One region of the Streptomyces sp. NPDC045899 genome, then DNA from elsewhere that is predicted to be linked to it. Evidence: riboswitches for the same ligand, from Rfam matches in the RefSeq annotation. Region 1 holds a riboswitch; each other region holds the start of a gene.

Region 1 (9,825 bases):
GACTCTTCCTGGGGGGCCCCGCCGCGCGCCGGACTCTGGGGTCCCGCCGATCAGGGCACCTCCCCCGGCTACGGCTGGGAGGTGCCCCCTTCTTCGGCGGGTCCCGTGCACGAGGTGGGCGAAGCGGCGCACACTCGCCCCATGCCCACCGTGCCGCACGCAGGCGGCGAACCCGGCGATGCCGCCGACCGTGACCGGGGGGCCGCCGGACCGGGCGGTCCCCTCTTCCGCGACGAGCGGGAGCGGCGGCCCGGCCCCGGGCAGCCCGCCGGGCGTCCTCCGACGCCTTCCGGCCCCGCACCCGATCCGGCGCGCTCCGACGGCGCGCGGAGCACCGGTGGCGGGCAGGCGAAGAAGAGCGCGGGCCGGAACCTGCGTGCCGCGATAGGGGTGGGCGTCGGCCTCGGTGTGGTCATCGTGGCCTCGCTCTTCATCTACAAGCCCGTGTTCATCGGCGTCATAGCGGTCGCCGTGGTCGTCGGGCTCTGGGAGCTGACCTCACGGCTGGCCGAGCGCAAGGACATCCGGGTGCCGCTCGCGCCGCTCGCCGTCGGCGGCGTCGCCATGGTCGTCGCGGGATATGTGCGCGGCGCCCAGGGCGCCTGGGTGGCGGTGGCGCTCACGGCCCTCGCGGTGCTGGTGTGGCGGATGACCGAACCGCCGGACAACTACCTCAGGGACGTCACGGCCGGTGTCTTCGCCGCCTTCTACGTACCGTTCCTCGCCACCTTCGTGGCCCTCATGCTCGACACCGACGACGGTGCGTGGCGGGTGCTCATCTTCCTGCTGCTGACCGTGGTGAGCGACACCGGCGCCTACGCGGTCGGCTGGCGCTTCGGCAAGCATCCGCTCGCGCCGCGGATCAGCCCGGGGAAGACCCGTGAGGGGCTGATGGGCGCGGTGGCGTTCGCCATGGTCGCGGGCGCGCTGTGCATGCAGTTCCTGATCGACGGCGGCGCGTGGTGGCAGGGGCTGCTGCTCGGCCTGGCCGTCGCGGTCAGCGCGACCCTCGGTGACCTCGGTGAATCCATGATCAAGCGCGATCTGGGCATCAAGGACATGGGCAAGCTGCTGCCCGGCCACGGCGGGATCATGGACCGGCTGGATTCGCTGCTGCCCACCGCGCCGGTGGTGTGGCTGCTGCTGGTGATCTTCGTCGGCGGAGGCTGACCGCCCCCGCCGAGCGGCCCCGCGCCCCGGGCGGCGCGGGGCCCTTCGTACGTCTGCGACACTGGGTGAACCATGCCTAAGCCCGGAGAACTCACTTTCGTCGCGCCGCGCGGGGCCAAGAAGCCCCCGCGGCACCTTGCCGACCTCACCCCCGCCGAGCGCCGCGAGGCCGTCTCGGCCCTGGGGGAGAAGCCCTTCCGGGCCGGTCAGGTGTCGCGCCACTACTTCGCGCGGTACACCGACGATCCGGCCCAGTGGACGGACATCCCCGCCGCCTCGCGCGAGAAGCTGGCCGGCGAGCTGCTCCCGGAACTGATGAGCGTGGTGCGTCACATCAGCTGTGACGACGACACGACCCGCAAGACCCTGTGGCGGCTGTTCGACGGCACGCTCGTGGAGTCCGTGCTGATGCGCTACCCGGACCGGGTCACCATGTGCATCAGCTCACAGGCGGGCTGCGGGATGAACTGCCCGTTCTGCGCCACCGGCCAGGCGGGTCTGGACCGCAATCTGTCCACCGCCGAGATCGTGCACCAGATCGTCGACGGGATGCGGGCCCTGCGGGACGGTGAGATCCCCGGCGGTCCGGCCCGGCTGTCCAACATCGTCTTCATGGGCATGGGCGAGCCGCTGGCCAACTACAACCGGGTGGTCGGTGCCATCCGCAGGCTCACCGACCCCGAGCCGGACGGTCTTGGCCTGTCCCAGCGCGGGATCACCGTCTCCACCGTCGGGCTGGTTCCGGCGATGCTGCGCTTCGCCGACGAGGGCTTCAAGTGCCGGCTCGCGGTCTCCCTGCACGCCCCCGACGACGAGCTGCGCGACACCCTCGTTCCGGTCAACACCCGCTGGAAGGTCCGCGAGGTCCTGGACGCCGCGTGGGAGTACGCGGAGAAGTCCGGCCGCCGGATCTCCATCGAGTACGCCCTGATCAAGGACATCAACGATCAGGCGTGGCGGGCCGATCTGCTCGGGCGGCTGCTCAAGGGCCGCCGGGTGCACGTCAACCTCATCCCGCTCAACCCCACGCCCGGCTCCAAGTGGACGGCCTCCCGTCCCGAGGACGAGAAGGCGTTCGTGGCGGCCCTGGAGGCGCACGGTGTGCCGGTGACCGTCCGGGACACCCGGGGGCAGGAGATCGACGGGGCCTGCGGGCAGCTGGCGGCCACGGAGCGCTGAACGGCGGCTGATACGGTGCCTTCGCGAAACATCGCACCGTCGTACAAATGAACATTCCGACAGGGGAGCGCCCAGGGCGCTGAGAGTGCGGCACGGCCGCAGACCCTCGGACCTGATCCGGGTCATACCGGCGTAGGGAGTCAGCATCAGCATGAACAGCCACCTCCGGCGTGCCATCGGCACGGCCCTCCTCGGTTCGCTCGGCCTCATAGCCCTCGCGGGCTGCGGTGAGGACTCCGGGGGCTCCGGCGGCGCCGATTCCAAGACCGTCACCCTGGTCTCGCACAACTCCTTCGCGGTCTCCAAGGCGGTGCTCGCGGAGTTCACCGAGAAGACCGGCTACAAGGTGCGCAGACAGACCGGCGGCGACGCGGGCTCGGCCGTCAACCAGGCCATCCTGTCCAAGGACCACCCGCAGGGCGATGTCTTCTTCGGTGTCGACAACACCCTGCTCTCCCGCGCCCTCGACCACGACCTGTTCACGCCGTACCGGGCCAAGGGCCTGGACAAGGTCCCGGCCGCGTTCCAGCTGGACGCCGGCCGGCACCGTGTCACCCCGGTCGACTACGGCGACATCTGCGTCAACTACGACCGCGCGTACTTCGCCGAGAAGAAGCTGGCGCCGCCGCGGACCTTCGCGGACCTCACCAAGCCCGCCTACAAGAACCTGCTGGTCACCGAGAACGCGGCCACGTCCTCCCCCGGACTCGGCTTCCTGCTCGGCACCGCCGCCCGGTACGGCGACGAGGGCTGGAAGGGCTACTGGAAGAAGCTGCGGGCCAACGGGGTCGAGGTCGTCGACGGCTGGGAGCAGGCGTACTTCGACCGCTTCTCCGGCGGTGGCAAGGGCGACAAGCCGCTCGTCGTCTCCTACGCGTCCAGCCCGCCCGCCGGGGTGGCGGACCTCAAGACCAAGCCCGCCAAGGCTCCGACCGGGGTGGCCACGGGAACCTGTTTCCGGCAGGTGGAATTCGCCGGGCTGCTGAACGGCGCGTCCAACACCAAGGGCGGCAAGGCGCTGCTGGACTTCCTGCTGAGCAAGCGGTTCCAGGGGGACGTCCCGCTGAGCATGTACGTCAACCCGGCGCGCGAGGACGTCAAGCTGCCGGAGCTCTTCGCCCGGTACGGGGTCGAGATCGCCGACCCGGCGACCCTCTCCCCGCAGAAGATCGCCAAGAACCGTGAGCCGTGGGTCAAGGCATGGTCCTCGCTCGTCCTGTAGGAACCGGCCCCGAGAAGACCGCCGGGGGCACCGGGAGCGCCGGGGCCGCCGGGGAGTCCCGGGAGGACAGGCCGCCGCGCGATCCGCGCGGTGCGGCGCTGCGGCTGGCCCTGATGGCCGTGCCCCTCGCCTTTTTCGGGATCTTCTTCGCCTATCCGGTGGCCGCCATCGTCACCCGGGGCCTGCGCACCGACGGCCGGTGGCGGTTCGGCCGGATCCCGGAGGTGGTGAGCGACCCGGCCGTGGTGGACGTCCTGTGGTTCACCGCCTGGCAGGCCGCCGCCTCCACCGCCCTCACCCTGCTGATCGCCCTTCCCGGCGCGTATGTCTTCGCCCGCTTCGCCTTCCCCGGCAAGGGGCTGCTGCGCGCCGTGGTCACCGTGCCGTTCGTCCTGCCGACCGTCGTCGTCGGCTCCGCGTTCCTGGCGCTGCTGGGCCGTGGCGGACTGCTGGACGAGCTGTGGGGGGTGCGGCTGGACACCTCGGTCTGGGCGATCCTCCTCGCCCACGTCTTCTTCAACTACGCCGTGGTGGTACGGACCGTGGGCGGGCTGTGGGCCCAGCTCGACCCGCGCCAGGAGGAGGCCGCGCGGATGCTCGGCGCGAGCCGTCTGAGCGCATGGCGGCGGGTCACCCTGCCCGCGCTGGCGCCCGCCGTGGCCGCCGCCGCCCTGATGGTCTTCCTCTTCACCTTCACCTCCTTCGGGGTGGTGCAGATCCTCGGCGGCCCGCACTACGCCACCTTGGAGGTGGCGATCTACCGGGAGACGGCGCAGCTGCTCGACCTGCCGACCGCGGCCGTGCTCAGCCTCGTCCAGTTCGCCGCGGTCGGCGGTGTCCTGGCCCTGCACGCGTGGACCGTCCGGCGCAGGGAGGGCGCGCTGCGGCTGGTCGATCCGGCCCGCACCGCCCGCCGCCCCCAGGGCGCGGCGCAGTGGGCACTGCTGGGAAGCGTGCTGGCGGTCGCCGCGCTGCTGATCCTGACCCCGCTCGCGGTGCTGGTGGAACGCTCGCTCAACGGGCCCGACGGTTACGGCTTCGACTCCTACCGGGCGCTCCGGTCGGCGGCCGACAGCGGCGGCACGTTCTTCGTGGCCCCCCTGGAGGCTGTCGGGAACTCCCTGCGGTACGCGGTCGTCGCCACCGTCATCGCCCTGGTCGTGGGCGGCCTCGCGGCCGCCGCCCTCACCCGGCGGGCGGGCAGGCTGGTGCGGGGCTTCGACGCGCTGCTGATGCTCCCGCTGGGCACCTCCGCCGTCACCGTCGGCTTCGGCTTCCTCATCGCCCTGGACGAGCCGCCGCTGGATCTGCGCGCCTCCTGGATGCTGGTGCCGCTGGCGCAGGCCCTGGTGGGTGTGCCGTTCGTGGTGCGGACCATGCTGCCGGTGCTGCGGGCGGTGGACCACCGGCTGCGCGAGGCCGCGGCCGTGCTGGGCGCCTCCCCGCTGCGCGTCTGGCGGGAGGTGGACCTGCCGTTGGTGGGACGGGCGCTGGCGGTGGCGGCCGGCTTCGCGTTCGCGGTGTCGCTGGGCGAGTTCGGGGCGACGGTGTTCATCTCCCGGCCCGACCAGCCGACCCTGCCGGTGGCAGTCGCCCGCTTCCTGGGCCGCGCCGGTGAACTCAGCTACGGCCAGGCGATGGCCCTGAGCACGATCCTCATGCTGGTCTGCGCCGCGTCCCTGGTGGCGCTGGAACGCATCCGCACCGACCGTTCCGGGGAGTTCTGAATGACACTGCTGCGCTGTGACGGGGTGTCGGTCAGGTTCGGCCGTCATGACGCCCTGGCCGCCGTGGACCTGGCGGTCGCCGAGCACGAGACGGTGTGCGTGCTCGGGCCGAGCGGCAGTGGCAAGTCCACCCTGCTGAGGGTGGTGGCCGGGCTCCAGCGCGCCGACGCGGGACGGGTGTGGCTCGCGGGCCGCGACCAGACCGGCGTCCCCGCGCACCGGCGCGGCGTGGGCCTGATGTTCCAGGACCACCAGCTCTTCCCGCAGCGCGACGTCGGCGGCAACGTCGCCTTCGGCCTGCGGATGCGCCGGACCGGGCGTACGGAGACCGAGCGCACCGTCGCCGAACTGCTGGACCTGGTCGGGCTGCCCGGTGCCCAGCGGCGCGCCGTCGACTCGCTGTCCGGCGGTGAGCAGCAGCGGGTGGCGCTGGCCCGCGCCCTGGCCCCGCGGCCCCGGCTGCTGATGCTCGACGAGCCGCTGGGCCAGCTCGACCGCGGGCTGCGCGAGCGGCTGGTGGTCGAACTGCGCGAGCTCTTCGGCCGGTTGGGCACCACCGTGCTCGCGGTCACCCACGACCAGGGGGAGGCGTTCGCGCTCGCCGACCGGGTGGTGGTGATGGACCGCGGCCGGATCGCGCAGAGCGGTACCCCGCTGGAGGTGTGGCAGCGGCCCGTGAGCGAGTTCGTCGCCCGCTTCCTCGGCTTCGACAACGTGGTCGGGGCGACCGTGCGGGACGGCGTCGCCGAAACCCCCTGGGGCAGGCTGCCGGTACCGTCCGGCACCCGGCCCGGAGCGTGCCGGCTGCTGGTCCGCCCCGCCGGGGTGCGGCTGACCGGGCCCCGGGACGGGCTGGAGTGCACGGTGGCCGCGCGCACCTTCCGCGGGGACCACGTGGCGCTCGTTCTCCGGCCGTCGACAAGCGACGCCCCCCGCCTGGAGGCGTCCTGCGCGCTGCGCGACGCCCCCGGGACGGGGGACCGGGTCGGGGCCGTCTTCGAGGCGGCGGAGGTCGTGGTGCTGGAGCGGGACGGCTGACGCCCGCCCCGCCCCTCAGCCCCGCAGTGCCGCCAGCGCGTCCGGCGCCTCGTCCACCGAATCCACCAGCGCGATGCGGGACTTCATCGGCCGGCCCTCCGCGAGGGCTTCCAGCAGCGGCCACGTCGGCAGCCGCCGCGTCCAGTGGTCGCGGTCCACGAGCACCATCGGGGTCGGCTCACCGCGCGACTCGTAGTAGTTCGGCGTGGCGTTGTCGAAGATCTCCTGAACGGTCCCGGCCGCGCCCGGCAGGAAGACCACGCCCGCGGTGGACCGCGCCAGCAGGCCGTCCTCACGGGTGGCGTTGGCGAAGTACTTCGCGATGTGCGACGCGAACGCGTTCGGCGGCTCATGGCCGTAGAACCAGGTGGGGATGCCGACCGAGGTGCCGCCCTCCGGCCAGCGCTCCCGCACCGCGAACGCCATCTCGGCCCAGGTGCCGATGGACGGGCTGAACGACGGTGCCTTGGCGAGGAGTTCCAGTGCCTCGTCCAGCATCGGGTCGGCCAGCGGTGCCGCGTAGGCGCCCAGGTTGGCTGCCTCCATGGCGCCCGGACCGCCGCCGGTGGCGACCGTCAGCCCCGCCCGGGCCAGGGTGCGGCCGAGCCGGGCGGCGCCCGCGAAGCCGTCCGATCCGCGCTCCAGCGCGTGGCCGCCCATCACCCCCACCACCGGGGCGCCGACGAGGAGTTCGTCGAGGGCGTCGGAGACCGCGTCGTCGTGGACGGCGCGCAGCATCGAGCCGAAGATGTCGCCGTCGGCCCTGGTCCGCTGGAACCAGGTGTAGGCCAGCGCGTCCGGCGTGCCCTCGTAACCCTCCGCGGCCAGGCCCTCGAACAGCTCCGCCGCGGAGTAGAGCGTGCCGCGGTACGGATCGAACGGCAGGTCCGGCACCGGCGGGAAGACCAGCGCGCCCCCGGCCCGCACCTTCGCCGCGGCCTCGGGGTCCATCGGACAGCCCAGGAAGACGGCCTCCGCGCTCCCGGTGGAGAGCAGCGCGGAGGTACGGTCCGTCAGATCGACGGACTGGACCCGGAAACCGGCCAGCGTGCCGCGCGCCACGACCCGGTCGAACTCCTCGAGGGATTCGATCTCCCGGTCGGGCGCGGTGGAGGAAGCGTCATCGGTCTGCATCGCGACATGCTAATCACACCGCGCCGGACCGTCTGCTTCCGCGATCACACCCCCGCCCCGGCGGTGCCACCGGTCTCAGTGGCTCATCGGCATCGTGGTGAGATGCGCCACCGCCCACGTCAGCGGGGACAGCACCGCCACCAGGGCCGCCGCGCGCACCGCGGCGGCGCCCCGCAGCAGCCGGGCCGGCGCGCCCAGGCGCAGCAGGGCGTCGGTGGTGCGCCGCCGCGCCGCCCGCGCCTCCAGCGCCGCCGTGACGGTGGTGGCCAGCGCGCACACCACGACCAGCGCCGCTCCCAGGACGGTGAGCGGGCCGAGCAACTGGTCCCCGGAGCGTCCGGAGCCGGTGCCGTCCAGCCGCGCCACGGCGTACCCGGAGGAGGCGATCGCGCACAGCACCCCGACCGGGCGGCCGATCAGCCCGGCCTCCTGCTGGAGGAGGCGCCCCGCCAGCAGCCGCAGCGCGCCGGGCCGCCCGACAGCCAGCAGCCGGCCGCACAGATGGGTCAGTCCCGGTCCGGCCAGCACCAGCCCGGCCATGGTCAGCGCCCAGCCGCCCACCACTCCGGGCGGGGTGTCGCCCAGCCCTCCGGGCAGCTGGAACAGGGCGTCATGACGGGGTGCCGCACCGCTGCCCGCGTACGCCTCCAGCGCCAGCCCGGCCGCCGTCAGGGCGATGCCCCAGGGCAGACCGGAGGTCGAGCGGTCCGGGAGCGGCCCGACCGCGCCGGTGGCGACCGGCGGCACGGTGCTCCGCCGGGCCTCGGCGGCGGTCCGCCGGTCGCCGGGCTGCCGCGGCCACAGCACCGCCGCGCACACCGCGCCCGCGACCACCGGGACCAGCGCCACCAGGATGATCGCCCCGGCCAGCGGCAGCGGACGCCCGGCGCCGAGCGCCCGGTCCGCCGCGCCGCTGCCCGCCCACTCCAGCCAGGAGCCGCCGAGCCCGCCCCGCAGGTGCAGGAAGGTCAGCAGGGCGAGACCGGATCCGGCCGCGCAGCACAGCACCGCGCCGGTGGCCGCGAGCAGCGCCGCGCGGGCCGGGCCGAGTCCGACCGCGGAGAGTCCGGACGGCGGGCGGCTGATCGGATCGGCACGCGCGACGGCCACGGTCAGATGGACGGTGGCGGCCAGCGGCACCAGGCACCACAGCAGCCGTGCCACCCCGCCCCGGGGTTCGGTGGGATGGCCGGCCGCGAACCCGAGCGCGCTCAGCAACAGGAAGCCGGCGCCCGCGGCGGCGAGGACGACCAGCGTCCTGCGCAGCAGGACGGCCGGACGGGAACCACGGGCTAGGCGGAGACTGAGCACGCCGCCCTGCCCTCCTCCTCGGAGGCGGGCGACGAGCCCGCCCGGCGGCCGTCCACCAGCGCGACCGTGCGGTCGGCGAGGGTGGCCACCTCCTCGTCCTGGGTGGCGAGCACCACGGTGATGCCGTGGGAGCGCGCCGCCGAGGTGAGGGTGCGCAGCACCTGGCCGCGGTCGGCGCGGTGCAGCGGCGCGGTGGGCTCGTCGGCGAAGAGCACCGAGGGGGTGGCGGCCAGCGCGCGGGCGATGGCGATCCGCTGGCGCTGGGCCTGCACCAGTCCGGCCGGGCGGACCCGGGCGCACTCGCCGACGTCCAGCCGGTCCAGCCATTCGAGGGCGGCGCTCTTGGCGGTGCGCCGGGCGGTGCCGCTCAGCAGCAGCGGCAGCGCCGCGTTCTCCCAGGCGGTCAGCTCGGGGACGAGATGGGGCTCGGTGCCGATCCAGCCGAAGCGCGCACCGCGCAGCCGCTCGCGGTCCAGCGCGGGGAGGCGGTGCACGGCGACCTCGCCGAACCACACCTCGCCGTGGTCCGGGACGAGCTGGCCCGACAGACACCGCAGCAGGGTGGTCTTCCCGCAGCCGCGCGGGCCGGTGACCCCCAGGATCTCCCCCTCCCGCGCGCCGACGGAGACACCGAGGAGGGCGGGCGAACCGCCGTAGGCGTACGACAGGGTGCGTGCCCGGAGCACATCATCGTTGTCCGGCGGAGCCACCATCCAGAGCACCTCGCCTTACCTGCGATCGTCCCGTTCCCCCGGTTGGGGGAACGAGCGCGGAGCCAATGGGTCACTGGCACGGTAAGGACAGGACAGGAGGGCCGCGCCTTAGGCTCGGCGCCGGGCGGGGCCCATTTCCTCCGATCAGCCCTGGTCCGCGAGGTGGGTGGGGGCGAACATACGCAGCTGGGCGGGGAGCACCACGACCGACGGTCCGGGGGCGGCCAGTGCGGCGCCCAGGTCCTCGGCCAGCCGCCCGGCTGTGGTACGGACCGCGGGGACGCCGAACGACTCGGCGAGGGCCACGAAGTCGGGGCGGGCCAGCTCGGTG
Region 2 (9,825 bases), on a different contig from region 1:
CGAACAGCTCGCGGAACGGCTCCGCGCCGATGTGCCCGGCACCGATGTTGGCGTGCCGGTCCTTGTGGGCGCCGACCACGTCCTTGGAGTCATTGGCGTGGATCAGCCTCAGCCGCCCCGGCCCGGTGACCGCCACCAGCTCGTCCAGGGTCTGCTTCATCCCGCCCGTGGCGGCGAGGTCATGGCCCGCGGCGAAGACATGGCAGGTGTCCAGGCAGACGCCCAGCCGCGGATGCCGGTCCAGCACCTCGAAATACGGTCCGAGGTCCTCCACCAGCGCACACAGCGAGGTGCCCTGTCCGGCGGTGGGCTCCAGCAGCAGCCATGGGTCGTCGTCGTGTGTCAGCTCGTCCAGCAGCGGCAGCATCCGCTCCCGCACCTGGGCGAGCGCCGTGCCGCGCTCCCGTCCGCCGGTGGCCGAACCGGTGTGGACCACGACGCCCCGCGCCCCGATCTCCCGTCCGCGGCGCAGTGAATGGCGCAGGGAGTCCACCGAACGCTCGGCGGTGGCCTCGGTGTGCGAGCCGAAGTTGATCAGGTACGGGGCATGGACGTAGGCCGGTATCGACCCCTCGGCGCAGCCGGAGCGGAACGCCTCGTCCTGGGCGGGGGTGCCGGTCGGGGTGGCCCAGCCGCGCGGATTGGCGACGAAGACCTGGACGGTCTCCGCGCCGATGTCCCGGGCGTGGGCGAGGCCGACGGTGGCCAGTCCGCCCGCGACGCGGATATGGCCGCCGACGGGGTTGCGGGTGCGGTGCGTACTCACGGGTCCAAGGGTCCCAGGCATGACGGACGCCCGGGACCGCCGGGGTCCCGGGCGCCGTGGGTGCTGTCGGCGGGGGTGTTTAGAAGACGCCCTCCACCTCGATGGTGATGGTGCTGCCCTTGGGCGCCTTGTCCCCGCCGTCCACCGACTGGTCCTTGATCGTGTCCCCGGCGAACAGCGGCTTGTCGACGTCGACCTCGAAGCCCGCGTCCTCCAGCTCGGTGGTGGCGTCGTCGATGCTCATGCCCTCGACGTCCGGCACCTCGATCATCTGCTGGCCCTTGGAGAGCGTCAGGGTCACGGTGTCGCCCTTGGCGCCCGTCGCGTCGCTCCCGGGGCTCTGCCGGGCGACGGCGCTCTTGTCCTCGTCGGAGAAGACCCGCTGCTTGGCGAGCTTCACCTTGAAGCCCTCGTCCTCCAGCGCGGAGGTGGCGTCGCCGATCGTGTCGCCGACGACATCCGGGATGTCGATCTCGGGCCCGTTGCTGACCACGATCGCCACCGGGGTGTTCGGGCGGCGTACGGAGCCCTCACGAGGGCTGGTGGACAGCACGGTCCCCTGCGGTGTCTCGTCGCTGAACCGCTTGGTGATCCGGCCCACCGAGAGCCCCTGGTCGGCGATCTTCTTCTTCGCCTCGGAGAGACGGGTGCCGACCACATTGGGCACCTCGGCCCGCTCCGGGCCCGCGGAGACGGTGATCGTCACGGTGCCGTTGTCACGGATGCGCGCGCCCACGCCGGGCTTGGTGCTGATGACGTGGTTCCGGTCGACCACATCGCTGTACTCGGTGACGACCTTCACCTCCAGACCGGCGCCGTCCAGCTTCTTCTCGGCCGCCGACCGGCTCATCTTCAGCACCGGCGGGACCTTGGTGAACTGACCGGAGTTGATGTACCAGACCCCGGCGCCGATCCCGAGGGCCAGCAGCACCGCGGCGACGATCGTCACGATCCCGCGCCGCGGCATCCGCCCGCCTCCCCGGCCGCCGCGGTTGCCCCGGCTGCCGCGTCCGCGCCGCCCGGGCGGGTCCTGCGGCAGGTCCAGCCGGCTGGTGCGGTGGAGCTGGTCCTGATCGGCCGCTCCGGCGGCGGGCCGCGGGATCACCGTCGTACGGTTCTCCGCACCGCTGTCCCCGCCCGCGTCCCTGGCCTCCGGCGGAACCGCGTCGAGCTGGGCATTGGTCAGTGCGGCACGGGCCGAGCGGGCCTGGCCGAGCAGCGCGACGGCGTCGGCGGGGCGCAGCGCGATCTCGCGCGCGGTGGCGGAGGCCACCAGGGCGTCCAGCTCGGACGCCACCTCGGGAGCGAGTACGGACGGCGGCGGGACGTCCTCGTTGAGGTGCTGGTAGAGGATCTGGGCCGGGGTGCTGCCGCCGTGCGGCTTGGAGCCGGTCAGCATCTCGTAGAGCACCACGCCACAGGCGTAGACATCGGCCCGCGGATCGGCGGTGCCGTTCTCTATCTGCTCGGGCGCGAGGTAGGAGACGGTGCCCAGGACGCTGCCGGTGGAGGCGCTGGTGTTGGTGTCCACCGCCCGCACCAGGCCGAAGTCGGCGACCTTGACCCGGCCGTCGTCCCCGATCAGCACGTTCTCGGGCTTCATGTCGCGGTGGACGAATCCGGCCCGGTGGGCCGCGCCGAGCGCGGCGAGCACCGGCTCCAGGATGTCGAGCGCGGCGCGCGGCTGGAGGGCCCCGCGCTCGCGCAGTACGTCGCGCAGCGTGCAGCCCGCGACGTACTCCATCGCCAGGTAGACGTGCACACCGTCGGTGCCCTGGTCGTACACGCCGACCACGTTGGAGTGCGCGAGTCTGGCGACGGATTTCGCCTCGCGGATGAAGCGCTCGACGAAGGCGGCGTCGGTGGCGAGGCTCTGGTGCATCACCTTCAGGGCGATGACACGGTCGAGCCGGGTGTCGACGGCGCGGTAGACCGTCGCCATCCCGCCCACGGCGATGCGGGCCTCCACGCGGTAGCGGCCGTCGAGCACCTGCCCGACAAGGGGGTCCTGGAGCGTCGTATCCACGAGAGAGCAGTTTACGGACCGTCCCGGGGCGGTCATCACGCCCACCTGGGGTGGGGCCCGGTTTGAAGCCGAACGGTGACACCTGTGGGTCAGTTGTGCGACGCGGCGGCCAGGGCGGCCAGCTCCTCCAGGGCCGAGGTCCAGGCCAGGGCGGCGTACTCGGCGTGCCGTGCCCTGGCCTCCTCGGACACGTCCAGGGCGCGGATCCCGGATTCCGTCAGGCGGAGCCGGGTGCCCTCGCCCTCCGGGGCGATCCGGAACTCCACCAGGGTGGCGTCGCCCGCCTCGGTGCCGGGGCGGTCCGGTTCCCGGGCCAGCCGGAAGCGGAAGAGGGCGTCCGGTACCGCCTTCTCCACCCGGCCGTGGAACTCGCCGTGCTCGTCCCAGCGGAAGCGGAGGATGCCGCCGGGGCGCAGCTCCAGTTCACAGCCCCCGAAGGCGTACCAGGCGCGGATGTGCTCGGGCGTCGTCAGCACCCGCCACACCCGGTCGACGGGCGCGGCGATGTACACCTCGCGCTCGATCTGGTCGGCCACGGTCACGGTCACGGCGACCACCTCCGGCTTCCACGGTAGGCGGGGCGCCGTGCCCATGACGCGACGAGCCGCCGGGGAGGGCCCGGCCGGGCCGTGTGGCTCGCTCCCGCCCCGGCGACGCGAGCCACACGGCCCGCCGTCGGCACCGACACCGCGGGGCCGACCCGGTCCGGTCCGCGTGACGCGGTAGCGGTGCCGCGTCAGCCGGGGTCCGTCCCGCTCGCCCGCCCTGGCACGGCTGCCCCCGGCTACCGCTGGGCGGTGCCGCTGTGGCGCGGCCGGTCCGGGCGGGTCCTTCCCCCGGACTCCGTCCGGGGGTGCCCCGCGCGGCAGGTCCGGCGGTCGCGGGCCCGGCCGCATCACGACGCCGGGGCCCGGCTCCCTAGAAGGCGGGCCGCTCCGGGTCCAGCGCGGCCCTGCCCTCCGCCGGGGACGACGCCTCCGCGAAGTGGCGGCGCGGGATCCGGCCCGCCCGGCGGGCCAGCCGCCCCGCCTCCACCGCGTGCCGCATCGCCGCCGCCATCAGGGCGGGCTCCCGGGCCCGTGTCACGGCCGAGGCGAGCATCACCGCGGCACAGCCCAGCTCCATCGCGAGCGAGGCGTCCGAGGCGGTGCCCGCGCCCGCGTCGAGGATCACCGGCACGGTGGCCCGCTCGACGATCAGCTCGAAGTTATGCGGATTGCGGATGCCGAGGCCGGAGCCGATGGGCGAGCCCAGCGGCATGATCGCGGCGCAGCCCACGTCCTCCAGCTTCCGGGCGAGCACCGGGTCGTCACTGGTGTACGGCAGCACCGTGAAACCGTCGTCCACCAGGGTCTCGGCGGCGTCCAGCAGCTCCACGGGGTCGGGGAGGAGGGTGCGCTCATCGGCCACCACCTCCAGCTTCACCCAGTCCGTGCCCAGCGCCTCCCGGGCCAGCCGCGCGGTCAGCACGGCCTCGCCCGAGGTGAAACAGCCCGCGGTGTTGGGCAGCGGGCGGATGCCGTGCCGGTCCAGTACGGAGAGCACCGAACCCTGCACCGTGGGGTCGAGACGCCGCATGGCCACGGTCGTCAGCTCGGTCCCGGAGGCGAGCAGGGCGCGCTCCAGGATCTCCAGACTGGGCGCCCCGCCGGTGCCCATGATCAGCCGGGAGCCGAACGCGGTCCCGGCGATGGTCAGCGGGTCGGCGGCGGGCGCGGCGGCCCCGTTCCCGGCGGCCGCGGTGTCCCTCGTGGTGGTGGTCATGGCTCAGCCTCCCTGGACCGCGGTGAGGACCTCGACGCGGTCGCCCTCGCCCAGCGCCGTCAGCGGCCACTGGCCGCGCGGCACCACCGTCTCGTTGACGGCCGCGGCGACGCCCGAGGGCGCCCGGGTGAGGGTGGCCACCAGCAGGTCGAGGGTGGTGCCCTCGGTGATCTCGCGGGGTTCCCCGTTGACGGAGACGGTCATGCGGGCTGCTCCTGTGGTGCGGTGATCGGGGACCGGGCGGCGCCGTCGAACCGGTGCGGGGTGAACGCGCGCGCCACCGGCGGGAGTTCTCCGCCGGTCAGCGCCTCGGCCATGACATCGCCCGTGACCGGGGTGAGAAGGACGCCGTTGCGGAAGTGGCCGGTGGCCAGCTGGAGCCCCGGCAGCGCGGTCGGCCCGAGGAAGGGGCCGTTGTCGGGGGAGCCGGGGCGCAGCCCGGCACAGCTCTCCACGAGCGGCAGTTCGGTGATGCCGGGGATCAACTCATGGGCGTCGCGCAGCAGCTCGTAGACCCCGCCCGCGGTGACCGTGGTGTCCCAGCCGGACTCCTCGGAGGTGGCGCCGATCACCAGCTCGCCGTCGAGCCGCGGGACGAGGTAGACGTCGGTGCCGCGCACCACGGCCCGCACCACCCGGGACAGGAACGGCCGGCAGGGGGCGGGCACGGTCAGCCGCAGCACCTGGCCCTTGACCGGACGCACCGGCGGCAGCACCTCCGGGGGCACGCCCGCCAGCCGCGCGCTCCGGCTCCCGGCGGCCAGGACGGTCTGCCCGGCGGACAGCCGGGTGCCGTCGGCCAGCTCGGCGCCCGTGGCGCGGCCCCCGCCGACCGTCAGCCGCTCGGCCAGGACACGGTGGAGGACCACCCCGGCCCGTTGGCAGGCGCGCAGCAGGGCCGCCGTCAGCCGCCGCGGATCCACCTGGTGGTCGCCGTCGATGCGCATCCCGCCGCGGACGCCGGGGGCCAGCATCGGCTCCAGACGGCGGCATTCGCGTCCGGTGAGCCACTCCACGGGCAGCCCGTGGCGCTGGTGCCGTTCGTGGAGGTCGCGCAGATGGGCGCGGTCGTCGGCGTCGAGCGCCACCATGAGCGTGCCGCAGGCGCGGTAGCCGACCTCCTGGCCGCCCGCCTCCTCCACCTCCGCCACGAACTCCGGATAGCGGGCCGCGGAGGCGAGGTTGAGATCCAGCAGCGCGTGCTCGCCGTACTGGAACTCGCCGACGGATCCCAGCATCCCGGCCGCCACCATGGCCGCCCCGCCGCCCGGTGCCGGGTCCACGAGCGCGGTGCGCAGCCCGCGCTGGGCCGCCCGCCAGGCGGTGACCAGACCGATGGTGCCGCCCCCGATGACCAGGGCGTCGTACGAGGTCCCCCCGGTGACCGATGCGCGCATGGGCATACTGCCTCTCCCTTCGCCGGCATGACCCGGATCAGGTTCGTACGGTCGGAGGCCGTCCCAGCCTCCCTCTCAGCCCGGTGCGTCCGAACTCCCGCGAGTGCTCTGTGGCGCCACCCTAGTACGAGCCCCGAAGGGCCCGGAAGGGCGAACCGGACGAGCCGGGAATCACGGCGGCAACCCGCCCATCCCCGCGCCGATCTTGTAAGGGAGATCTCGCCCCGCGCTCTGCGGTGCGCCCCGCGTACCGCCATACAGTGATCGTGTGAGCGATGAGACGACGAGGACGGCGTCCACGGTGGGCAGCGGGCAGCGCGTGGTGATCGTCGGCGCGGGCATGGCGGGGGTGCAGACCGCCGTCGCGCTGCGCGAGGAGGGCTGGGCCGGGGAGATCCTGCTGCTGGGGGCCGAACCCCACCAGCCGTACGACCGGCCCCCGCTGTCCAAGGCCGTGCTGCTCGGCAAGGCCGAAGGGTCCGCGTTCGACGTGGACTTCCAGGCCCTCGGCATCGAGCTGCGGCTCGGGGTGACGGTCTCCGCGCTGGAGGCCGGGGCGAAGCGGCTGGAGACCGAGTCCGGACCGGTGCCCTACGACGTCGTGGTGCTCGCCACCGGCGCGGAGCCGGTGGCCCTGCCCGGCAGCGAGGGCGTTCCCGGCGTCCACCTGCTGCGCACCCTGGACGACGCCGAGCGGCTGCGCCCGGTGCTCGCCCGGCAGCACGAGATCGTGGTGGTGGGGGCGGGCTGGATCGGCGCGGAGTTCGCCACCGCCGCCCGGGAGGCGGGCTGCGCGGTCACCGTCGTCGAGGCCGCCGACCGGCCGCTGGCGGGCGCCCTCCCGGCCGAGGTGGCCGCGCCGATGGCCGGCTGGTACGCGGACTACGGCGCCACCCTGGTCACCGGCGCGCGGGTGGACGGCGTGGACGAGACCGGGCTGCTGCTCGGCGACGGCACCCGGCTGCGGGCGGGCGCGGTGGTGGTGGGGATCGGGGCGCGGCCCGCCACGGGCTGGCTCACGGGCTCCGGCGTGGAACTGGCGGACGACCGGTCCGTCGCCGCCGACGAACGGCTGCGCACCTCGGTGGAGGACGTCTACGCGGTCGGCGACTGCGCGTCCTTCCCCTCCGCGCGCTACGGCACCCGGCTGCTGGTGCACCACTGGGACAACGCGCTCCAGGGGCCGCGCACGGTCGCCGCCAACGTCGTGGGCAGCCGGACCGCCGCCCACACCGGCGTCGCGGTCTACGACCCGGTGCCCTACTTCTGGTCCGAGCAGTTCGGGCGGTTCATCCAGTACGCGGGTCACCACGAGGAGGCCGACGAACTGGTGTGGCGGGGCGATCCGGCCGGGGCGTCCTGGGCGGTCTGCTGGCTGCGGGACGGGGCGCTGGTCGCCCTGCTGGCCGTCGGCCGTCCGCGCGATCTGGCCCAGGGCCGCAAGCTGATCGAACGCGGCGCCCGGCTGGACCGGACCCGGGCCACGGACCCCTCGGTGCCGCTGAAGTCCGCCGTTTCCTGACCGTTCCCGTGCGTCCCGCCGGCGCGGGGCGTGACGGGGGGCGGGGGCCGTGCGGGACGGGCGGTGCGGCCCGCACGGCGGACACCCGGCTACCCACTGTCAGTCCCAGATGGCAGGCTTGTTCCCGTGACCGAGATTGACGCAAAGATCGATGCTCTCGTCCCCGCCTGGCTCACGCTCCCCGACGCCGCCGAGAAGCTCGGTGTCGAGGTGACCCGCGTCCGGCAGCTGGTCAAGGAAGGCCAGCTGATCGCGGTGCGCCGCGGCGAGAACCGGGTCCTCCAGGTGCCCGAGGAGTTCATCGGTGACGGCAAGGTCGTCAAGGGCCTCGTGGGGACCTTGACGCTTCTGAAGGACGACGGCTTCAGTGACGAAGAGATGCTGGAGTGGCTTTTCACCCCTGACCCGACCCTGCCCGGCACCCCGGCGCGGGCCCTGACCGAGAACCGCGGCACGGAAGTGAAGCGCCGGGCGCAGGCCCTGGCCGTCTGACCGCGTTCCGCATCATCACCTCGGCGTACGGGCGGGGCATGGATCCCGCCCGTACGCCGCCGACCCGGGGGGACCCGCCACACCCATGGCCGCCACCAGCCCGTCCACCGGCACCTCCGCCGGCCCGTCCGCGTCCGCCGGCTCCGTCCGGGAGAAGCTCGCCGACGCCCGGCTGTACCTGTGCACCGACGCCCGGAAGCGCCAGGGCGACCTGCCGGAGTTCCTGGACGCCGTGCTCTCCTCCGGGGTGGACATCGTCCAGCTCCGTGACAAGGGCATGGAGGCGGCCGAGGAACTGGACCACTTGGCCGTGCTCGCCGAGGCGTGCCGCCGCCATGGCACCCTGCTGGCCGTCAACGACCGCGCGGACGTCGCCCACGCCATCGGCGCCGATGTCCTCCACCTGGGCCAGGGCGACCTCCCGGTTCCGGCTGCCCGCGCGATCCTCGGCCGGGACGTGCTGATCGGCCGCTCCACCCATGCCGAGGCGGAGGTGGACGCGGCGGTCTCCCAGCCCGGTGTGGACTACTTCTGCACCGGCCCCTGCTGGCCCACCCCCACCAAGCCGGGCCGCCCCGCCCCGGGGCTGTCGCTGGTGCGGTACACGGCCGCGCTGCGCCCGGCCCGCCCCTGGTTCGCCATCGGCGGTATCGACGCGTCCAACCTGGACGAGGCGCTGGAGGCGGGGGCGCGCCGGATCGTGGTGGTCCGGGCGATCACCGCCGCCGACGACCCGGCGGAGGCGGCGGCGGGGCTGGCCAAGCGGATCCGGGCGGCATAGTTCCACCGGGCGGACCGGACGGCCGCTCCTGGGCTGCGACGCAGGTGAGGGCGGACGGCGGGGGTGTCCGCACTGCGGGACGCGCCCCCGGCAAAAGGTAAATATCGGCCTCTCGGGTGGGCGTGGTCCACCCCGCTGGCTAACCTTCCCAATATGGCCCTAGGCACCGCTTCCACCAGGACCGATCGCGCGCGGACCGTGCGTGATCTGCTCGCGTCGGGCGAGCAGTCGTACTCCTTCGAGTTCTTCGCCCCCAAGACGGCGAAGGGTGAGCACACGCTGTGGAACGCCATCCGCCGGCTGGAGGCCGTCTCGCCGACCTTCGTCTCCGTGACGTACGGCGCCGGCGGCTCCTCCCGCGAGGGCACGGTGCGCGCCACCGAGCGCATCGCGACCGACACCACCCTGACCCCCGTCGCCCATCTGACCGCGGTCAGCCACTCCCGCGCCGAGCTGCGCAACATCATCGGCCAGTACGCCGACGCCGGGATCCGGAACATGCTCGCGCTGCGCGGCGACCCGCCGGGCGATCCGCTGGGGGAGTGGGTCCGGCACCCCGAGGGCCTGGACTTCGCCATCGAGCTGGTCCGGCTGATCAAGGAGTCGGGCGACTTCTGCGTGGGCGTCGCGGCCTTCCCCGAGATGCACCCCCGCTCCGCGGACTGGGACACCGATGTCCGCCACTTCGTGGACAAGTGCCGGGCGGGCGCCGACTTCGCCATCACGCAGATGTTCTTCTACCCGGAGGACTATCTGCGGCTGCGCGACCGAGTGGCCGCAGCGGGCTGTACGACGCCCATCATCCCTGAAATCATGCCGGTCACGAACGTGCGGCAGATCGAGCGGTTCGCCAAGCTCAGCAATGCGGCTTTCCCGCCCGAGCTCGCGGAGAGGATCCTGGCCGTCAAGGACGACGCCGCCGCTGTACGCTCGATCGGGATCGACTACGCCACCGAGCTGTGTGCGCGGTTGATGGCCGAGGAGATCCCCGGGCTGCACTTCATTACCCTGAACCACTCCACGGCGACGCTGGAAATCTACGAGAACCTGGGACTGCATCAGCGGTCCTCGTAACGG
Region 3 (9,825 bases), on a different contig from region 1:
CCGGTGGAGCGCCTGGAGCCGGAACCCGGCGGCGGGGTACGGCTCACCGCGGACGGCGTCACCCGGCACCATGACGCGGCCGTACTGGCACTGGACACCGACGGGCTGCGCCGGGTGGTGGCGGACTCACCGCGGCTGGGCACCGTACGGTGGCGGGCCGGGATCGAACGGCTGCGCACGGCACCGCCGTTCCTGGTGTCCCGGCTGTGGCTGGACCGTCCGGTGCGCGCCGACCGCCCCGGTTTCCTCGGCACCAGCGGCTACGGCGCGCTGGACAACGTCAGTGTGCTGGAGCGCTGGGAGGGCGAGGCGGCCCGGTGGGCCGCCCGCACCGGCGGTTCGGTGGTCGAACTGCACGCCTACGCCGTCGCCCCGGACCTCGACCGCGAGGCCGGACAGACGGCGCTGATCGCCCAGTTGCACCGGCTCTACCCGGAGACGCGGGAGGCGCGGATCGTCGCGCGGCGCCATGAGTGGCGGGCGGACTGCCCGCTGTTCCCGGTCGGCGGGTTCGGCGGCCGCCCCACGGTGCGCACCCCCGATCCCTCCGTCGTGCTGGCGGGGGATCTGGTGCGCACCGCCCTGCCGGTGGCGCTGATGGAACGCGCGGCGACCACCGGTTTCCTCGCCGCGAACGCGCTGCTGGAGCGGTGGGGCGTCCGGGGACAGACGCTGTGGACGGTGCCGCCGAAGGGCCGTTCGGCGGCGCTGCGCGCGCTGGCCGGGCTGGGCGGCGGCTGACGGGCGGAAGCGCGCCGGGTGATCAGCCCGGGAACCTGCCCGCGCTGCGCAGAGCCCAGCGCCGCTCCGCGTACGCCAGGTCGTCACGCCACAGCCGGGCGGCCGCCGCGCGGATCAGCGGGCGCAGCGCCGGGGCGGCGGCGCGCGCCATGCCGAACCCCGGCCGGTCCGACACCGCGACCACCGCCTCGATCACCGCCGTACGGGGCCGCCCCGCCGCGTCCGGGGTCAGGGGCGTGGCATGGGTTTCGACCACGGACCCCTTTCCCTCGCCCGCCACGATGCGCATCACGACGGTCCGCGGACCGGGCGCGGTGAACTCCGCCCGGACCGGGACGGTGGCCCGTCCCGCCACTTTGAACGCGACCTCCACCAGGAAGGCGTCGCCGTCCGGGGCCGCGGTGTCGTCCCCGGCGGGTGCCTTCACCACCGTCAGATCGACGAACGAGTACGGGTGGAGCCACGCGCCGTGCCATGGATCGAGCCGGTTGGCCACCACGTCCTGCGGTTCACAGCGGCCGACACCGGTGTACACGGCGCTCACCGCGCGGACCGGATCGGGCCGGACCGGGACGGCCGGCCGCTCCAGGGGGCGTTCACCACCGGCCCGGTCCAGCCGTACCCAGACCAGCACCCCGTCGTCGTACGCGGGGAAGGGCTCCCAGCCCGCGAACGGCCCGCCGTCCAGGGCGAGTCCGTGCCAGCGGCAGATCAGGGTGCCGCAGCGCACCGGGCTGTCCCTGAGCGGGGCGCCGAGGTGCGGACACGCCCCGGGCCCGGCACGAAGCGCCCCGTCGGTGCCCCGCCACACCACCACCTCGACACCCGCGACGGTGCGGCCGAACGGCCGCCCCGGCCGGACGTCCCGCGAGGCGGCCAGGACGAACCAGTTGCCGCCGGGCCGGGCCCGTGCGCGGGCCAGCGCGTCGGCGATGAGCGCGGGACGGGCCTCGCGCCAGGTGGGCGGCTGCCGTTCCCACGGCACGGAACCGCGGCGCAGCCGCAGGGCGTACCGGCCGCGCCGGGCATGGAGGAAGGTCATACGGCGCCCTCCCGCGCGAAGGCGCCGCGGTGTGCCCGTACGGGGCCGGACACCTCATCGGCTTCCGGTCCCCGGGCCCTGCCGGTGCGGGCCCGGAGCCGCGCGGCCGCGACCCGGCCCAGACCGTCCACCGCCACCGCGGCACGGCGGCGGCGCGGCACGGCCGAACGCCGGTGCACCACGCGGTAGTCGTCCGCCGCGATGGCGTCCAGGATGCCGCCGTAGAGCACACAGGCCGTACGGATGCACGGCCGGGACACCGGATCGAGTATGGCCAGCCCGGGCGCCGCCTCGCGGTACACCCCGAGGGTGAGCCCGGCCGCGGCCCGCAGTGCGGCCACGATCCGCCGGTCGTGGACCCCGGTGGCGCGGCTCCACTCCAGCAGCTCCCGGTCCACCCCGTGCGCCGCCAGAAGGTCACGGGGCAGATAGACCCGGCCGCGCTCCAGATCCTCGCCCACGTCCCGCAGGAAGTTGGTGAGCTGGAAGGCGACACCCAGGGCGGCGGCGTGCGGAGCGGCCTCCGCGCGCGGGACGACGGTGCCGAGCACGGGGAGCATCTGCAATCCGATGACGGCCGCGGAGCCGTGCATATAGGTACGCAGGTCGTCATAGGTGGCGTAGTCGGTGACCTCCAGATCGCTGCGCATGGAGGCCATGAAATCGGTGAAGTGGCCATGGTCGATGCCGTACACGGCGGCGGTGTGCGCCAGGGCCCGGACCACCGGATCGTCACTGGTGCCGGTGCGCAGCCCGGTGGTCAGCCGGGTCCGGAGCGCGTCGAGCGCCGCGCCGCGCTCGGCCGGACCGTCCCGGCTCACCAGGTCGTCCACGATGTCATCGGCCCAGCGGGCGAAACCGTACAGGGCGTGCACCGCGGGCCGGCGGGCCACCGGCAGCAGCCGGGTGGCCAGGAAGTACGTCTTGCCGTGGCGTGCGTTGAGCGCCCGGCAGCGGGTGTACGCGGCGCGCAGCGCCGGGTCGGTGACACCCGCCGCGTCCAGCTCCCGGGCGGTCATGCGCCGCCGCCTCTCCCGGCTGGGTCCGCCCCGGTCAGCGCGGGGGGCCGGGCGGTGGCGCGGGACGGCGGCCGTCCGGCGGCGGAGGGATGTCCGGTGATCCGCAGCGCGGCCAGCTTTCCGGAGAGCAGCACCGTCGGCACCCCGACACCGGGTGTGGTGCCACATCCGGCCAGGACCGCGTTCGCCACTCCGCGCACCAGGTTGCGCGGCCGGAACGGGCCGGTCTGCGCGAAGGTGTGCGCGGCGGAGAACGGAGTGCCCGCCGCATGCCCCTCGGCCGTCCAGTCGGCCGGGGTGACCAGGCACTCCTCCTCGATGGCTGCACCGATCCCGGTCAGCCCGCGGCGCTCCAGTTCGGTCAGCAGACCATCCCGGTAGCGGGGCGCCAGCTCCCGCCACGCCCGCGGACCGGGCCCGGTCTCGGTGTTGGGGCACGGCGCGAGGATGTAGTGCAGATGGCGGCCGGGCGGGGCGAGACCGGGATCGTGGGTGGTCGGGCGGGTGATCAGCAGGGACGGATCGGTCATCGTCCGCCCCGTGCGGGTGATTTCGTCGAAGGTGCCGCGCCACGCGGCACCGAAGGAGAGGGTGTGGTGCGCCAGATCGGGCCAGGTGCGGTCGGTGCCCGCGTGCAGCACCACCGCCGACGGGGCGTGGCGCAGCCGCAGCGGGCGGCGTGGCCGCCGCCCCAACAGCCCGTAGGACACCGGCAGATCGGGGGTGAGGACCACCGCGTCACAGGGGATGCGGCCCTGGTCGGTCAGGACGGCGGTCACGCGGTCCCCGGTGCGCTCCAGCCGGGTGACCCGGTGGTGGTAGCGCAGTTCGGCACCCGCGTCGGCGGCGGAGTCGGCCAGCGCGGTCGGCAGGGCGTGCACACCGCCGCGCGGGAAGTACACCCCGGCCACCGTGTCCATGTACGCGATGACCGCGTACGCGGCCAGTGCCCGCGCGGGCGGCACCCCGACGTAGAGCGCCTGGAAGCTGAACACCCGGCGCACCCGCTCGTCTTGGAGGAAGCGGCCGAGCCGCGCGTCGAGCCGTCCGAAACCGCCGAGGGCGGCGAGCCGGGCCAGATCGGGGTGGAGGAGCTGCCAGGGGGAGTCGTAGTTGGTGTCGATGAAACGGCGCATCTGGACCGCGTAGAGCCGCTCCAGCCACGTCCGCAGCCGCCGGTAGCCCCGTGCCTCGCGGGCGCCCGCGAACCGGCGGACCTCCGCCTCCATGGCGTCGGCGCCGGTGTGGACATCGAGGTGCTCACCGTCGGCGAAACGGGCGCGGTAGGCCGGGTGCAGCCCGATCAGCTCCAGCCGGTCGGCGAGCCGGTCGCCGACGGCGGCGAGCGCCTCCTCGATCAGGTGCGGCATGGTCAGCACGGTCGGGCCGGTGTCCATCCGGTAGCCGCCGCGTTCGGTGCGCCCGGCCCGTCCGCCGGGCAGGGCCGCCCGTTCCACCACGGTCACCCGGCGTCCGGCGCCCAGCAGATGGAGGGTGGCCGCGAGCCCCGACAGACCCGCACCGACCACCACGACGTGGTCGGTGCGTCCGCCGACGGTCCTCATCGGCCGCCGCCTCCGGGCGCGGCCACCTCCGCGTCCACGACGGTGGCCGGACTCCGTTCTCCCGCGCTGCGGCGCATGGCGCTTCCTCTCTGAGCGGCCCGGTGGCGGCAGCCGCCCCGGGCGGTCCGCCACATCCGACACCTCCGACGGGCGCACCGTCCGGCGCGCCGTCGCATCAGGAGGGGTGCCCGCTCAGCGGGTGTCCGTGTCGCCCCGGCACTCCTTCGGCCCAACCGGTGTGGTGTTCCGCCACGCCTGGGCGTAGGCCGCCGCGGCCGAACGGGGGTCCTCGGCCGCGCACACCCCGGAGACCACGGCGGCTCCCGCCGCCCCGGCGGTCCGCAGCCGCGGCAGGTCGGCGGGGGTGACTCCGCCGATGGCGACGGCGGGCAGCGGACCGAGCCGGACCAGCCGCGCGAAGCCGTCGTGGCCGAGGGCGGGCGGCGCGTCGGTCTTGGTACGGGTGGCGCGCAGGGCGCCGATGCCCAGGTGGTCGACGCGTGCGGGCTCCCCGGCCGCCGCCCGCACCTCCTCGGGTGTGGCCGTGCTCAGCCCGAGCACCGCCTCCTGGCCGATCAACTCCCGTACGGCGGCGACGGGCAGGTCCGACTGGCCCACGTGGACACCCGTCACCCGGGCCCCGGCGGCCCGTGCGGCCAGGAACACGTCCACGCGGTCGTTGACCATCAGCGCCACCGGCTCGGGGAGGACGGCCGCCACCTCCAGTACCGTGCGCAGGAAGTCCCCGCCGTCCGCGTCCTTCTCCCGTACCTGCACCGCGGTGACACCCCCGGCCACGGCACGGGCCACGGTGTCGGCCACGCTCCGGCCGCGGGCCGCGCACTGGGCGGTGTCGGTGACCAGATACACCGACAGATCCACCGGCGGCGCCCCGGCGGACGGCCCCGTCCCGGCGGACGGATTCCGGGAGGTACTCATGAGATCGCCGCCCGCGCGGTGAGCTCCGACGGCTCCAGCGCGGCCAGGGCGTCCAGGAACGCCACCGCGAAGCTCCCCGGGCCGGACGCCTCCGGGGCGGCACGCTCGGCGGCCACGGTGTACGCGGCCACCGCAGCCACGGTGGTGGCGAACCGGTCCCCGTCCACCGCCGCGAACGCCGCCATGACCGCGCCCAGCGCACAGCCGCCGCCGGTCACCCGGGTCAGCAGCGCGTCCCCGTTGGCGATCCGGGCGTGCCGGGTGCCGTCGGTGACCACGTCCACCGGACCGGACACCGCGACCACTCCACCGGTGGCGCGGGCCAGTTCCCCGGCGGCCCGCCGGGCGGCCTCCACCTCGTGCGCGGAGTCCACCCCGCGGCCGCCGTCACCGCCGTCCGCCAAGGCGATGATCTCGGAGGCGTTGCCCCGGATCACGGTGGGCCGCAGCTCCAGCAGCCGCCGCGCCAGTCCGGTGCGCACCGGCAGTGCGCCGACGGCCACCGGATCCAGCACCCACGGGGTCCCGGCCGCTCCGGCCGCCCGCGCCGCCTCGGTCATGGCGGTGCGCTGCTCGGCGTGCGGGGTACCCAGGTTGACCAGCACCCCCGAGGCGACCCCGGCGAACGGACCGGCCTCCCCGGGGATGTCCACCATGGCAGGGGAGGCACCGAGGGCCAGCAGCGCGTTCGCGGTGAAACCGGTGACGACCGCGTTGGTCAGACACTGCACCAGCGGGGTGGTCTCCCGCACCCGGGCGAGGGCGTGCGCGGCGAAGGCGGTGTGCTCGGGGACGGCGGAAGGGGCCATGGGGGAACGCTCCGGAAACGGGGTCGGGACGGGGCGGCGCAGGCTCACTCCGGTATCGGGCCGGGGTGGCGGGAGGCCGGGGCGGGCGCGTGGCGGCGCAGTCTGAGCGGTGCGTAGACCAGAAGTGCCGCGAGGAAGGCCGTGTAGTAGGCGAGGTCGGCGCCGTGCAGCGCCTCGGCCACCGGACCCGTGTACAGGGTGGTGTCCATGAACGGTACCGCCGCGGCGAAGGCGGCGGCGAAGGCCAGGACCGCGGGCCACCAGGGCTGCGGCCGGGCGTTCTCGGTGGCCAGGTCGACGGGGGTACCACCGCGGGTCCGCGCCCGGGCGAACCAGTCGACGCTCACCACGGCGACGAAGCCGGGGATCCAGTAGCCGACGAACAGCAGCACGTTCTGGAAGCGGGCGGTGGTGTCCGCGGCGTGCATCCACAGCACCAGCGGGAAGCCGAGTACGGCGGCGAGGGCGGCCGCGAGCGGACGCGGGATCCGCACCCCGACGGTCTGCAGGGCCAGTGAGCCGCTGTAGTCGTTCATGGCGTTGCTGCACAGCGCGGCCAGCGCCACGGCCAGCAGTCCGAGCGCGCCCGGTGTGCCACCGCCCAGCGCCTCGTCCACGCCCCGGGCCGTCTGGTCGGTGAGCACCGAGGCGCCCCACAGTCCCAGCGCCTGCACCGCCACGAAGGAGAGGGTGACGCCGAGGAGGGTGCACCAGAACATCCGCGCCCGTGAGGTGGCGCGCGGCAGATAGCGGCTGAAGTCACTGGCGTACGGCGCCCACGACAGTGCGAGACTCAGGGCGATCGTGCTGGTCAGGACGAACGCACCGGCGCGGTCGGCGCCCTGGGCGGCACCGGTGGTGGCCGGGTCCGCACTGTCCGCCAGCTTCACCGCGAGCGCGAGGAAGGCGGCGGCGAGCACGAACGTCATCACCGTCTGCATCCGGTGGATGGCCTCGTAGCCCAGCACCCCGAGCGCTCCCTGGGCGGCCATCATCACCAGCACACCCAGCCAGAACGGCCAGCCGCACAGCCGGGCCAGCGCGTCACCGCCGAACAGGCCGATGAGCGCGTCCCAGGCGACCGAGGAGAGCCACTGGAGGACACCGGGCACCGCGACGGCCCGGCCGAAGGCCAGCCGTGCCAGCGGCAGCTGTCCGGCCCCGGTCTGGCTCCCCCAGGTCCCCAGATACGCGGTGGGCAGGGCGCCCAGGAGCGTGCCCAGCACCACCGCGGTGAGCGCGGTGGCGAAGTCCAGGCCCAGGGCGATACCGACGGTGCCGGTGAACACACCGGTCATGGTCAGGTTCGGGGCGAACCACACGGTGAACAGGCGTCCCGGCCCGCCGTAGCGGTGGGTCTCGGGCACGGGCGCGATACCGCGGGCCTCGACCCGCAGATCGCCGGGTGCGGCGGGCATCCGTCCGTCGTGGACGGAGACGGGGCCGGATACGGCCGGCTCGCCGGGGGCATGCGGCAGTGACATGGGTGACATCCCTCCGCCAGTGCTAACTGGTTCAGGTTCGACGGGTGTGATCTCAGCCCCCGCAGGGGCACCCCGTGTCCGGTAAGGCGGGCCCAGCGGAACCCCTCACCCGGCGGCCCCCGTCCGGAGGCCGCACGTCAGCGGTCCGCCGCCGCCCGGTACGGCGGCGCGTCAGCCGCACTGCCAGGTGAACATCGCCCGGTCGAAACGGCCCGCGGCGAGGTCCTCGGGACGGATCAGCCAGTACAGGACACCGTCGTCGGCCCACATCATCCCGGTGTCCTCGTCGGAGTCGAACTGGGCCAGCAGCACCCATCGCGCCGCCTCCTCCTCGACGCGCGGATCGTCCCAGTCGACGTCGTCGCCCAGCACCGCCTTGGCCACCGTGATCTCCACGGCGCCCTGGACGCACTGGGCGTGCCCGCCGATCTGGTGCGCGGCGCCGCTCTGGTGGTCCCACAGCGCCTCCATGAAGGCGTCATCGCGCACCGGATGGCCGTAACGCTCCCTGACGGACAGCGCGCCGAGCCCGAACTCCCGGCTCAGTACGGTCGATTCGGAGTCCGGGGGGCTCGGCGCCACCCGGACGGTCAGGGGTACGGCCGGGTAAGGGGTGAGCCCCTCGGGAGCGGGCCGCTCGGGGAAACCGTCGGTCCCGGGCGGCAGATGCAGCAGCCGCGCACCCGCCCAGGTGTCCGGATCACAGGTGTCCACCACCGCCTCGCACTCCTCGTCCTCGAGGTAGAAGAAGGCCAGGCTGCCCTCGGGGCGCAGCGGAATGTCCAGTTCGTCCACGGGCAGCGCGGCACAGTCGACCACGGCCACGAACGACAGCGGACCGTAGCCTTCCCAGACGGGCCACTCGACGTCCTCGGGCAGCCGGGGCAGACCGCCGAGCCGGCCGACCACCGGATCGCCCGGACCGGCCGCCACCAGGTGTGCGGCGGGGCGCAGCAGTCCCGTCCAGCGGTCGGCCAGCTCCGGGGACAGATGGGTGCGGGCCAGCGTGCGCAGGGCGTCGGGCGCGGTGTTCTCCTGGGTGTCCATGCGCACCATGGTGACCGGGGACACCGACAGACCCGCACCGGCTCCTGGAAAAGATCTGCGAACCGCGCACCGGACTTGGTACGTTCTGGATCAGCGGGCGGCTCTCAGGTGTGCTTCCTTCTCACTCGATTACTACGACAACGAGCGCACCGAACTTCCGCCCGCTCCAAGGCTTCACGCCGCGCCCGCCCCGACCGGCGGGCGCGGCTGTTTTTCCGACGGCGGTGGCCGTCGGACAAGGGGGATCCAGCATGACCACCACCACCCGGACCACAGGTGCCCGGACCGGACTCCGCAGCGTCGCCGAGGTGCTGCTCACCCGGCGGGGCGCGGTGTACCTGCCCGCCCGCGACGGCTCCGGACCGGTGTCCCCGGACGTCCTCGCCGGCGTGACCCTGCTCGAGGCCGACCTCCTCGACCGCGGCTATGTGCTGTCCGCGCCGCTGCGCGAGGCCCTGACCGCGGGCGGACCGACGGCGATGGCCGTCACCGGACGCACCCTGCTCGCCGATATCGACCGGGCGCTGGGGGCCGACCGCGAGCACACCCCGCTCTTCCGGAAGTTCCCCGACTCCACGCCGTACGACACCACGGTGTTCTACGTGGAGCGGGTGCTGGCCCTGCTGACACAGCACCCGCGGCAGCCGTGCGTCCTGTGCGAAGGCGAGGGCACCGTCCACGCCGTCTCGCCGTGTGCGCATCTGGTGTGCCGCCGGTGCTTCGACGGATCGGACTTCGCCGCCTGCCCGATCTGCCACCGCGCCCTCTCCGCCGACGATCCGTTCCTGCTCCCGGCCCCGCCGCGGGCCGAAGCCGGACGCCACCGCGCGCTGCCCGAGCGGCTGCGCGTCCTGGCCCTCGGCGGCGATCTGGCGGACCGCCGGCGCGCCGTCCGCGAGGAGACCGGCCGGCTGCTGGGCCGTACCGCCGCGCTGTCCCCGCAGGACGCCGATGACCTGGAGGCGCTGCTCGAGGTCTGCGGCCGGGCGGACCTGGACTGGCTGCCCGCCGCGCTGCCCGGACGCGAGACCAAGGCGCGGGTCCTGGCGTGGCTGCTGCGCGCGCCCGGGACGCGCGCAGCGGTGCTGCCCGAGGTGGCGGCCCGGCTGGACACCGCCACCGACATCCTGCGGCTGCTCATCGTGTGGTCCGGCGGTGACCCGGGTCTGGTGGAGGTGC

Evidence for each region. A riboswitch is a leader RNA that binds a small molecule or an ion and turns the genes downstream of it on or off. The one in region 1 is predicted to bind thiamine pyrophosphate.
Region 2: another riboswitch for thiamine pyrophosphate. It lies ahead of thiO (glycine oxidase ThiO); the one in region 1 lies ahead of AC07FT_RS26285 (thiamine ABC transporter substrate-binding protein).
Region 3: another riboswitch for thiamine pyrophosphate. It lies ahead of AC07FT_RS07520 (purine-cytosine permease family protein); the one in region 1 lies ahead of AC07FT_RS26285 (thiamine ABC transporter substrate-binding protein).

Annotation. Positions count from the first base shown of each region.
Region 1 covers NZ_JBWKKP010000020.1:59,229-69,053, reverse strand. The annotation lists gene AC07FT_RS26295 (phosphatidate cytidylyltransferase) at 1-1,170, shown strand, start outside; gene rlmN (dual-specificity RNA methyltransferase RlmN) at 1,243-2,349, shown strand; TPP riboswitch at 2,401-2,505, shown strand; gene AC07FT_RS26285 (thiamine ABC transporter substrate-binding protein) at 2,501-3,571, shown strand; gene AC07FT_RS26280 (ABC transporter permease) at 3,685-5,298, shown strand; gene AC07FT_RS26275 (ABC transporter ATP-binding protein) at 5,299-6,336, shown strand; gene AC07FT_RS26270 (LOG family protein) at 6,352-7,470, opposite strand; gene AC07FT_RS26265 (hypothetical protein) at 7,546-8,781, opposite strand; partial or broken gene AC07FT_RS26260 (ABC transporter ATP-binding protein) at 8,763-9,407, opposite strand; gene AC07FT_RS26255 (thiamine pyrophosphate-binding protein) at 9,639-9,825, opposite strand, start outside.
Region 2 covers NZ_JBWKKP010000001.1:77,808-87,632, reverse strand. The annotation lists gene AC07FT_RS00400 (deoxyribonuclease IV) at 1-787, opposite strand, end outside; gene pknB (Stk1 family PASTA domain-containing Ser/Thr kinase) at 846-2,792, opposite strand; gene AC07FT_RS00390 (SRPBCC domain-containing protein) at 2,882-3,340, opposite strand; gene AC07FT_RS00385 (thiazole synthase) at 3,711-4,556, opposite strand; gene thiS (sulfur carrier protein ThiS) at 4,560-4,760, opposite strand; gene thiO (glycine oxidase ThiO) at 4,757-5,959, opposite strand; TPP riboswitch at 5,951-6,064, opposite strand; gene AC07FT_RS00370 (NAD(P)/FAD-dependent oxidoreductase) at 6,294-7,475, shown strand; gene AC07FT_RS00365 (Rv2175c family DNA-binding protein) at 7,602-7,967, shown strand; gene thiE (thiamine phosphate synthase) at 8,053-8,748, shown strand; gene metF (methylenetetrahydrofolate reductase [NAD(P)H]) at 8,902-9,822, shown strand.
Region 3 covers NZ_JBWKKP010000004.1:132,463-142,287, forward strand. The annotation lists gene AC07FT_RS07490 (FAD-dependent oxidoreductase) at 1-741, shown strand, start outside; gene AC07FT_RS07495 (DUF5914 domain-containing protein) at 764-1,783, opposite strand; gene AC07FT_RS07500 (phytoene/squalene synthase family protein) at 1,780-2,802, opposite strand; gene crtI (phytoene desaturase family protein) at 2,799-4,367, opposite strand; gene thiE (thiamine phosphate synthase) at 4,560-5,306, opposite strand; gene thiM (hydroxyethylthiazole kinase) at 5,303-6,115, opposite strand; gene AC07FT_RS07520 (purine-cytosine permease family protein) at 6,160-7,599, opposite strand; TPP riboswitch at 7,591-7,684, opposite strand; gene AC07FT_RS07525 (YwqG family protein) at 7,771-8,646, opposite strand; gene AC07FT_RS07530 (MXAN_6230/SCO0854 family RING domain-containing protein) at 8,898-9,825, shown strand, end outside.